2 regions of the Brucella sp. BE17 genome follow, and region 2 is predicted to be linked to the other one. Evidence: riboswitches for the same ligand, from Rfam matches in the RefSeq annotation. Region 2 holds a riboswitch; the other holds the start of a gene.

Region 1 (5,676 bases), 250 kb from region 2:
TTGTGTTTTCAAAAGCATGAAAACACAAGCTTTCAAGATTAACGCAGAAAACAAGTGTCGTTTGCGTACTGCTGACGCTCAAGACCACCGAAGCGGTGGTCTAGCATGTTCATGTCTGACTCCCGCTGCTCGGCCAGAACTAGGCCGAAAGCTCTCTTCTGATGATTTCTGCACCTGCACTTAAAGCGTCCAGTTTGCCTCGAGCTACTTTCCGAGGTAGCGGAGCCATCCCGCAATTGGTGCATGGATAGAGCTTGTCGGCATCAACGAACCGAAGTGCCTTTCGCAAAGTGCTGGCGACTTCCTCCGGAGTTTCAACCGTTTGAGTTGCGACGTCGATGGCCCCTACCATCACCTTTTTGCCTCGAAGGAGTTCAATAAGGTCAATGGGAACATGCGAGTTCTGACACTCTAGCGAGATCAGGTCGATATTCGACTTTTGTAGTTTGGGGAAGGATTCCTCATATTGACGCCACTCGGATCCCAGGGTCTTTTTCCAATCAGTGTTGGCCTTAATGCCATAGCCATAGCAAATATGGATGGCAGTTTCGCACTTAAGACCTTCAATTGCCCTCTCCAGGGTAGCGACACCCCAATCATTGACCTCATCAAAGAAGACGTTGAATGCCGGTTCGTCGAACTGGATGATATCGACGCCGGCAGCCTCCAGTTCCCGGGCTTCTTCATTGAGTATCCTTGCGAATTCCCACGCCAGTTTCTCACGGCTTTTATAATGGGCATCATAAAGCGTATCGATCATAGTCATAGGTCCCGGCAAGGCCCATTTGATAGGTTGCTGAGTTTGCTGACGTAAGAACTTAGCGTCTTCGACAAAAACCGGCTTTGGACGCGATACAGCGCCAACAACCGTCGGCACACTCGCATCGTAACGATTGCGGATTCTGACCGTTTCACGCTTTTCAAAGTCGACCCCGTCGAGGTGCTCAATAAACGTCGTTACAAAATGCTGGCGCGTTTGCTCGCCGTCACTGACGATATCAATGCCAGCCTGTTGTTGATCGTCCAAAGACAAGCGCAGAGCATCTTGCTTGCCCGCAATTAATTCATCATCCTGCAACTTCCAAGGCGACCAAAGTTTTTCAGGTTCTGCAAGCCAAGAAGGCTTTGGCAAACTGCCGGCGGTCGACGTAGGCAATAGTCTTTTCATGATAGGCAACCTTTTGTTTTGGCTCGTCAAAGGGTGTAGTTGGCAGACCACTGCTCAAGGACGGTCTTATACGGTTTAATGAAGTTCTCTTCAGCGAATTTTCCCTGCTCAACAGCAAGCCGGCCACGCTCTTCGCGATCATAGACCACGCGTGTTAGTGAATAGTCCTCATGCTTTAGACTTGGCTGAAAGCGATACCCAGCTACGGAATTGGCGTTGTAAATCTCAGGCCGATAGATTTTCTGAAAAGTTTCCATCGTGCTGATTGTGCCGATAAGCTCAAGATTAGTGTAGTCATTGAGGAGATCGCCAACAAAATAGAAAGCGAAAGGCGCAACACTGTTCGGCGGCATGAAGAAGCGAACCTGCAGCCCCATTTTTTGAAAGTACTGGTCCGTCGAAGATAATTCATTCTGCTGATATTCAACACCCAATACGGGATGGTGATTTCCAATGCGGTGATACGTCTTGCTGCTGGATGCACTCAAGCATATGACCGGCGGCTTACGAAAATGCTCTTTGTAAGCATGGGAATTGAGAAAACATTTGAACAGTTTTCCATGCAGATCGCCGAAGTCATCCGGAGCGCTGAATGCGGGGCGCCCCTTATTGTATTCGGGCAGCACGACGCTGAAGTCATAATCTCGAACATACGAAGAGAAATTATTCCCTACGATGCCTTCGACGCGTTGATTTGTCTTCCGATCGACGATATTCGTTTGCAAGATTTCAATCAGTGGGAAAGCATCCTGATTGTCTTCCGCATCAATATTCATCTCGACCGAAATGATTTCGAGTTCTACAGAATAACGATCGCCTTTGGGATTATCCCAATGCGCCAGAGCGTTGAAACGATTGTCAATCATCTTCAAGGTGTTACGGAGGTTCTCCTGGCGGTTCTCCCCTCTGGCCAAATTAGCGAAATTCGTCGTGATACGCGTATTGTCTGCGGGATGATAGTTCTCATCAAAACGATGGCTCTTGAGGCAGAACGTAAAAGCGTGACGCATCGCGATCCGCTGGCGATCGACGGCTGGCTTGCCCTTGGTGGCGACTGAAATTGCAGTTTGAGACATGGCTCACCCCGATGAGTTGGGGGCATGGGTCAGCGAACTCATAGCGATACATACCGCTACGCGGCCTTCGCTACGGCACACCGGGACACCCCGCCCGTGGACGTTATTTCACCAAGGCAGGTCTCCTGGCTCACGGCTATTGCTCTGGTCCGTCTTCCCAGGAAAAACCCCAGTGACATTGTGGACATAAGCTTGCCGCTTACAGTTGCGGGGGCAGCGCCGGCTTTCCCGAATGGGACGGGGCACCGACTTCCCTCTTAGCCCCGGCGTGTCGCAAACGACCACCGGAGAACCTAGGCATGGTGAACTTCCAGCATCTGACGCAGATTGTCAAGAGAACATAAAGAAATGTTTATATCTTTAAGTCATATATGATAATGTCAAATTATTCTGTATATGAAATTTTCATCCGCTTCCCGGCCCCTCATTGCCTAAATCCGGAGCTGTCCCACGACTATAGGCGGCGAGCCGACACGATATGCCACTGGCGCACAGCACGCATGGAAAGCGAAAAACAGATAACCCGCCCGGACCGCTCGCCTATTCTGGCCGCTGGCGGCGTGTCGGGAGCATATTTCCGCAAGGGTGATACCGTCGCTTCGTACATTGATTGGTACGGAAGGTTTGTTCTTTATATTCGGCCGCCAAGGCTGCTGATGCCCAAAGGTAGGTCGCGATGATGAAAGTTTAGAGCCGCAAATTGGCCGCCCCATGAGGAAAAATGCGCTTTAGCACTCCTGATCGTCTTTTAGGAAGTAGATGTCTGCGGCACAGATTTCTGTCTCATCTTCGCTTCCTTTGATGGAGCTATAATGAGCCGAAAATCCTCTTCTTAACTAAATCAATTTCGTCTCAAGGGTGATGCTCCGCCACAGTCTCTACAATAAACCAAAATAGAAACATTCAGCGTGCCGTATGGTAGCGTGCACATTCTACGGAGTTTGCGATGATGATTTTTAGCCTGCTGCCATATCGCGGCGCCAATCTTACCGGCACTGTAATATGGTTGAGATGGTCACCCATTCGCCGCGAGAACCGGGCAGGCCGTCGTCCACATCCAGTCTAACTTAAAACGGCAAACAGCAATTCAAGCTGCCAGCGCCTTTGCGTTTCACCATCCTCTAGCCTCATTTCTCATTGGGCGCTCAGATAACCACAATCTCGCCTCTGCTATCGCATGTGGCGCTGGGTGTCGTCACGGGACCGGCATAACCAGCCGGATAGCTGATCGTTACACCGGGCTTAGCGACAAAAATGTAAGGCCGTCATCAAGCGCAGCCAAGACATAGACTTTCATACCTACTTAACAAAATTGGAACGATCATAGGCCTTACGAGTTCAATAAGTGAACATTCATGCAGAGAGGAGAATTGTAATGGTCAAAACTACACTTCTGACAGCGGCGTGTGCACTCGTAATAAGCGTGCCAGCACTTGCGCAAACGGCGTCGCCGGATACCGCACCGATGCCAGCGACAGAGGCACCAGCCCAACAGGAAATGCCCGTTGCCACCAAGAACATGTTCGGTGCAGCATCAACAGAGGGCGCTGAGGCAAATACAATTGGCTTCTTAGAAGCAAAAGATGGGCAGGTTCTGGTATCCAGCTTCATTGGTCAAAGCGTTTATGAAAGTGACGCCACCGACGCTCAGTCAATCGGCAAACTCAATGATCTGATAATAAGCACTGAAGGCAAAGTCGAAGCCGCTGTTATCGGTGTTGGCGGGTTCCTTGGTATCGGCGAAAAAGACGTCGCCGTTAGCCCAGACGTCATGCAACTCGCTACGCGTAGCGATGGCAACACATGGCTGGTTCTAACCACATCTAAGGAGCAGTTGGATAGCGCTCCTGAGTTTGACCGGTCGAAGCACTTTCCGCAGGGTGTCGCAGACCCCAATGCCGCAAACGAACCTGAAGCAACCGCACCTGAAACACCTGCAACCGGCACAACGACGCCTGCTCCTGCACAGTAGACAGTAGATTTCCTGACTTACAACTCAATGGCGCATGAGCGCCATTGAGTATTACTAAACCTTAAACGACAAATATTTACCGATTAAATACCTGTAGAGAATACAAATATGGTTACCTCTACCATCTCAAAAAATGCAAGTCGAGTATAGCACACGCATGCTGATGCAGAGGCTGAGCTGGTCAAGGCTTACGTGCATACGCCGGTTATTGCTCACTGTCACCATCTGCTCGCCCAGCTTGCCGAATGCGGGTCGATGGGGAAATATGGGGGCAAGCTGTCGCGGCACTGTCTGACTGGGAAAAGGCGGCGCTAACCATGGCCGCTGATGGTAAAACTGGAAATTATGAACGGCCTGGTTGTCATTTGGCTAAAAATATTTCTGCTGTAAAGGCGGAAACAATCACTGATTGCCGCCAGTGATAATCTTGCGCAAGCAATAAAAAAAGCTTCAACTCAGAGTCTATACTCCACATAATTATCATTCAGGTGTATCAAAGAGTTGCAGTGAAAATACGCGACCCAGGTTTTGTGGCGGCCCGGCTTATTAGCTCGGCGTCACCGCTGAACCCGGTAAATAATGGCGAGGCAGGAAATTGTTGCCCTGTGAAGGTTGCTGTTCGTTGCAAGCCTTAAAAAAAATGCAGTATCGTTATGCACACGAGTGCGACCTACCTGCATAATTAGCAGGAACAATCTGTCACATTGTGGTCGGGACCGACTAAACCGGCGCGATAGGCTTGGGCTCGGCCGTTACGATTGCCGCATGCGGCTCGCATGCGCCTGGCAACTCCATAGACGTAAAGAAGATTGTCGGCGATTACGTCAACGCCTGCACCCTGCACATCAAAGCAACGTCTGCCGAAGCTCACCGGATCGTGGTCGCCAGAGCAGTAGACATTACCTGCACAACGCGCGAGCTGGTGCTCACCCCCAATGATGCGGCCAGCTGGGATATCTTGAACGAGCCCTATAATATTATCGAAAAGCAGAGTGCGGGGAGTGTGGTGGCTCGGTTCGACACCCCCTACATGCAAGAACCTGCTCTTGCTTGATGCGCTGATGGCTTATGACGCAATCGATTTTGGCGGAACGGGTCGGAGTGATGGGAATTTTGCGATTTTCCATTGTCCGCTCCATCAGGCCGACGGGCCAGCATTCTGGTTAAGGAAACCTGCCTCGGCCCTGGCGATGATAGCGCGGCGTTCAATGGTGTTGGAATAAATCCATTAACCGTTACGATCCTCGAAATAGGGCTTAGTAACCTACGGATACCCTATCTCTCCGTTGTTTGGGATTTTAATGACCAGTTAGAATTAATTCTGCATGCACCAGCTTGCATAAACTAAAATTCGGCAACCTTACCCCATGCGCTACGATTCAACCGTTCAGGTTTGTACGGACTCGGATCAACAATCGGTTTTCTTCCCAAAATCAGGTCTGCAATCATATGTCCTGCGC
Region 2 (5,676 bases):
CTTGGCGACTTCCGAACCGATCACGCGTGCGCCCATGGTGATGATCTGGGCATTGTTAGACAGTGCTGCACGTTCTGCCGAATAGGTATCATGGGTCAATGCAGCGCGAATGCCGGGAACCTTGTTGGCAGCAATGCAAACGCCGATACCGGTGCCGCAAACCAGAATAGCGCGGTCATAGGTGCCATCAAGAACGGCGGAGGCAACCCGATCGGAAAGGTTGGCATAAAATGCATCCGGTCCGGCGTCCGTGTGCGAGATTTCAGAAACCTCAAAACGATCCTTGAGATAATCGGCCAGAATTTTTGAGAGGCCTTCACCGGCGCTGTCGCCCGCTACTGCAATTTTCATGATTCTACTCCTTGTTGGCGGATTTGGGATTTATTGTATCTTGCGCGCACATTTGTCGAGGCTATCAAGATAGCCTTCCACCTTCCAGATAGAGCGGCCAATCAACAGGCCCTTGAGATAAGGGCAGGCGATTGGGTCTTTGCCGAAAGCCGCCCTGCTACGGCATCTGCAGCGCTCGCATGCACTTTATGTGAAGTAAAATAATCTGCGATGCCCCGCTTTGCATGAGCAAAGCGGGACAGTTTGTCATGTTTCATCAGCCCAGCGTAGCACGTAGAGCCTTGGCTGCAGCCACCATATTGACAAGAGCAGGGCGGACTTCATCCCATTTGCGCGTTTTCAAGCCACAATCTGGATTAACCCAAATCTGGTTATCGGAAAGCCTCTTGCGGGCCAGTGATAAAAGATCGGTCATCTCGCTTACGTCCGGTACGCGTGGCGAATGAATGTCATAGACGCCGGGCCCGATCTCGTTTGGATACTTGAACGCGTTGAATGCATCAAGCAGTTCCATGCGTGAGCGCGAGGTCTCAATGGAAATCACATCCGCATCCATGGCCGCAATCGCGTCGATGATGTCGTTGAATTCCGAATAGCACATATGGGTGTGGATCTGGGTTTGATCGACCACGCCGCTTGAACAGATACGGAAAGATTCAACCGCCCAGTCGAGATAGGTCTTCCATTCCGACCGCCGCAAGGGCAGGCCTTCCCGCAAGGCCGCCTCGTCGATCTGGATCATTGCCGCCCCCGCTTTTTCCAGATCGCTGACCTCGTCGTGGATGGCGAGCGCAATCTGGCGGCAGGTGGCAGCACGAGGAATATCGTCGCGGACGAATGACCAGTTCAGGATTGTGACCGGCCCGGTCAGCATGCCTTTGACGGGACGGGCGGTCAGAGACTGGGCATAGCGCCACCAGCCGACCGTCATCGGTTGAGGCCGAGAAACATCGCCGAAAATGATCGGTGGGCGCACATAGCGCGAGCCGTAGCTCTGCACCCAGGCATGTTTGGTAAAGGCGAAGCCGGAGAGTTTCTCCCCGAAATATTGCACCATGTCGTTGCGCTCGAATTCACCATGCACGAGCACATCAAGACCGATTTCTTCCTGCCAGCGGATGGCTGCTTCGGTTTCGGTGCGGAGGAAGGCCTCGTAATCACTGTCGCCGAGCTCACCCCTGTTATGGGCGGCGCGTGCCTTGCGAACTTCAGGCGTCTGCGGAAAGGAGCCGATGGTGGTAGTCGGAAAACGCGGCAGGCCGAGTTTTTCGCTTTGAAGTCTCTGGCGCTCGGCAAAAGCGCCAGTGCGGCGCAGCATGGATTGATCGATGGAGCCGATGCGCTTTTCGACATTCTTGTCGTGCACCTTTGTGGACGCTTTTCGTGCGACGATGGCCTCGCTTGCAATTTCCAGTTGCGGCAGCACGGTGTTTTTTCCCGACGCCAGCGCCTTGCCAAGAACGGTCAGTTCATCGATCTTCTGCTTGGCGAAGGCAAGCCAGCTTTTTAAATCCGCGTCGAGCGCATCTTCGAGATCCAGATCAATCGGCACATGCAGAAGCGAGCAGGATGGCGCAATCTCGATTGCATGGGAACCGCGCTGCTCGAAGATCGGCTTTATCCGGTCGATGATCGAAACGAGATCGGAGCGCCAAATATTGCGTCCGTCGATAACGCCAAGTGACAAAACCTGTTCAGGACTTATCTTTGCAGCGATGTCTGCAAGCTGTTCCGGCGCACGGACCAGATCGACATGCAGTCCTGCTACGGGCAGTAACAGGGCCGTATCGAGATTGTTGCCAAGCGCGCCGAAATAGGTCGTCAACATGATTTTTGGGTGGGCGTCAGATGCCAGGTGCCTGTATGCGAGTTCATAGGCCGCCAGTTCGTTGGGGATCAAGTCCAGAACAAGTGCGGGTTCGTCGATCTGCACCCAGTCTGCGCCAGCGCCTGCCAGCTTTTGCAGAATTTGCACATAGACCGGCAACAGTTTCGGCAACAGCGTAAGCGGGTTGGAGCCCGGCGTCGTCGGTTTGGCGAGTTTCAGCAATGTCACAGGGCCAAGTAGAACAGGGCGCGTATGGACACCTAGCGCCTTGGCTTCCAGAAAATGATCTAGAATTTTGGTGCTTGAGAGCGCGAACTCCTGATCGTCTGCCAGTTCCGGCACCAAATAATGATAATTTGTGTCGAACCATTTGGTCATTTCCATTGCGGTCACACCTGAAGAGCTGTGCTCGTGATGGTTATGGCCGCAGGATGGAGCTTCACCTTCGAGCCCACGTGCCATGGCAAAATAAGTGTCGAGTGAGACCTCTCCGCCGGTCCAGCCATAACGGGATGGAATGGCACCCACCATGGCGACCGTATCGAGCACATGGTCATAGAGCGAGAAATCATTCGATGGAATTTTTGTGATACCGCTTTGTTTCTGCTCGAGCCAGTTGGCGGCTCTGAGCGCTTTTGCCGTATCCAGGAGCTGCGATGCGTCGCTCTTGCCCGACCAGTAGGATTCAAGCGCGAATTTAAGTTCGCGATGGCGGCCGATGCGCGGCACGCCCAGCGTGGCGGTAGCGATGGTGGCGTTTGACATGACTGTTTACCCCGATTCAGGTTGGGGCAGGGGCTTTAGGATGCGTGCAACGCAAAACCGCCCGCTGAAGCGCGGTTGCTGCGACACATCGGGACACCCCGCCCGTGGACGTTACTGCATCATGGCAGGTCTCCTGGCTTGCGGGTCAAAGCCTTCATTCGCCTTCCCGGAATACGCATTCCAGTGACTTGAAATGAATGTCGGCTCGCCGCTTACAGTTGCGGGGGCAGCTCCGGACCTGTGTTTAATATAAATACCTAACGCACCGGATTCCCTCTTAGCCTCGCCACCCGATTGGCGGCGAGGACCACGATTACTTTAGTGTGAGCGAGAACTGATGTCGTGTCAATATCATATAAAGAAATCTTTATATCTTTAAATGTTAAAGTGATTTGCGCAGCGAGGGAAAGGTCAAATCGTTTGAATTTTATTTTCTGTAACAATGGACTCATCGAAAACCTGGACTTTCGGGAAAGTTTTTTTGGTTAATTAGTGATTATTATAGCTCAGTGTTTTCAATCTATTGGCCCTCTCAGGCATAGAACTCACCCTTATGTGCTCGCGTTTTGTATTGACTATTAATACTGTGTTAAGCACACTTTGTTGCAATATGTTACAGCGCGTTATCGCAGTGGCTTGAGCGAGGTGATCAATTGAAGCAAATACGGCAGACAGATCGGCATACCCTGCAGACAGGGGAACGGTCTGCCATGGCTTCAATGACATCCTTCTGGGGGCTGATGCGCGCCTACTGGGTTTCGGACCGCTGGAAAGAAGCCTGGGCGCTAACCATCGCGATCTTTGTTTTGACAGCAATCGTCAGCAAGACGACGGTCTGGGTGGCCGAGGCCTCCGGCCTGATGATGAACTCCATCGTTAACGTCAACACGGCTCCGGTGCAGCATCCGCTTCTGGCTATTGCAGCCAACGCTGGCATTCTCATTGCACTGATGCTTGCCAAGGACGTGATGCTCGTCGGCTCGCGGCATTTTCTGTCGACGACCTTGCATCGCAAATGGCGCAAATGGCTCAACGACCAGTTCTCGAGCGCGATGCTGAACGGACGCCACGCGCATTTCCATTTGCAGCAGGGCCGCGGCAAGGATCATATCGATAATGTCGATCAGCGCCTGCAGGAATCGGTCAAGGGCATGACTGGTGGTGCCATTGGTCTGGTGACAGGAATTGTTGGTGTTCTGATGTCCGGCTTTTTTGTTGGGCAAAAACTCATTGAAATGTCAACCGAGGTTCAGGGGCTGGAACTGTTCGGTGCCTATGGCGGCGCGTTTCTCGCTTTTGCGGCCATCGTGCTTTATGTACCGCTCGGCACGCTGATAGCTGTCTTGATTGGTCGCCGTCTTGAGCGGCTGAACCTGCGCATGCAGCAGGCGGAAGGCTCCTACCGTGGAGAATGGACCACGCTTCTGCGTCGCAGCTTCCAGATTTCCGCGTCCAAAGGCGAACCCGTTCAGCAATCGGTGAACAACCGTCTTTACACGGATGTCGATCAAACGTGGCATAAGCTCAACCGCTTCGATGCGAGTTATCTGGCCTTTTCGCAGGCCTATGGCTTTCTCTCCAACCGTATTATCGCCTATATACCGGGCCTGCTTCCCTATATGAGTGGTGCCGTGAATTTTCGTAATTATGTGACGGGCGCTGAGCTGGTCGCGGCCATGATCAATGACTGCTCATGGTTCATTCAGGTTATGCCGGCCATCGCCAATTTGCGCGCCAATGCAGGTCGCGTTACCGGCCTTGCGCAATCGATTGAAAATGTGAGCGATCCGGCACAATTTTATGCCCGCTCCGGCATCAACCGCTTTGCCTTTGCTACGCAGCATCCGCGTTTCGGGCTGTCGGTCCGCAATCTGGCGCTCATGCAGGGGCCTGACACCGAAACGCCGTTCCTGCGCTCGGGGGTGATCAATATTCGTGCGGGGGATTGGGTCTATATGCGCGGTGAATCCGGCTCGGGCAAAACCTCATTTATCAAGGCGCTGAATGGTCTCTGGTCTTACGGTGCAGGCGAAATCATCTTCCCGCAAAACGCCTCCGTGCTCTATGCGACACAGGAAGCCAAATTTCCTTCGGTCTCGTTGAAAAAGCTTGTCGGACTGCCGGGAGATGCCGATAATTTTAGCGATCTTGCCGTTGCGGCCGTCTTGCATGAAGCGGGGCTCGGTGAATTTATCGAGCGCATGAACGAGGCAGATGCGGACGGTTCGCCATGGGATATGGTGCTTTCAGGCGGGCAGAAGCAGAAGCTCGTGCTGGCGCGTATCCTTCTTCATAAGCCATCGGTCATCTTCCTTGACGAAGCCACCGGTGCACTCGATCCGGCTGCCAAGATGCGCTTTCATGAAGCTTTGAAAAGCCGTTGCCCGCAGGCAATCGTCATCAGCATCATGCATGAGGACAAGCTTCCGCTTCTCGAAAACGGTGCGCAGGTTTATTCGCACGTGCTGGATATCCGCAACGGTTACATTTCGCTGCGTCCGGTACAGTTCGATATGCCGTACGAGATAGCAACCGGCGCGCAAGGCGATTTACCCCTCATTGCCGCCGAATAGTCCGGGATCAAACTTAATTATCCTGTCTGCTCGTGTGCCACCATTGCATGGAGCCTGATGATGAGCCTAAACGCTCTTATGTAAGCATCAAATCGCTCCAGCACACTTGCCGCACCAGTGCTGATCGGTTAGGAAACGGGCAATTCGGATTGCTGGCCT

What was found. A riboswitch is a leader RNA that binds a small molecule or an ion and turns the genes downstream of it on or off. The one in region 2 is predicted to bind cobalamin.
Region 1: another riboswitch for cobalamin. It lies ahead of AAIB41_RS13880 (DUF1852 domain-containing protein); the one in region 2 lies ahead of metE (5-methyltetrahydropteroyltriglutamate--homocysteine S-methyltransferase).

What each region holds. Positions count from the first base shown of each region.
Region 1 is NZ_CP154468.1:540,268-545,943, reverse strand. Features, by position in the region: gene AAIB41_RS13885 (methionine synthase) at 140-1,168, opposite strand; gene AAIB41_RS13880 (DUF1852 domain-containing protein) at 1,195-2,178, opposite strand; cobalamin riboswitch at 2,342-2,556, opposite strand; gene AAIB41_RS13875 (PRC-barrel domain-containing protein) at 3,620-4,216, shown strand; gene AAIB41_RS13870 (hypothetical protein) at 4,956-5,270, shown strand; gene AAIB41_RS13865 (FAD-binding oxidoreductase) at 5,561-5,676, opposite strand, start outside.
Region 2 is NZ_CP154468.1:788,606-794,281, reverse strand. Features, by position in the region: gene AAIB41_RS14990 (RpiB/LacA/LacB family sugar-phosphate isomerase) at 1-351, opposite strand, end outside; partial or broken gene AAIB41_RS14985 (triose-phosphate isomerase) at 382-492, opposite strand; gene metE (5-methyltetrahydropteroyltriglutamate--homocysteine S-methyltransferase) at 608-2,944, opposite strand; cobalamin riboswitch at 3,050-3,271, opposite strand; gene AAIB41_RS14975 (ABC transporter ATP-binding protein/permease) at 3,655-5,517, shown strand.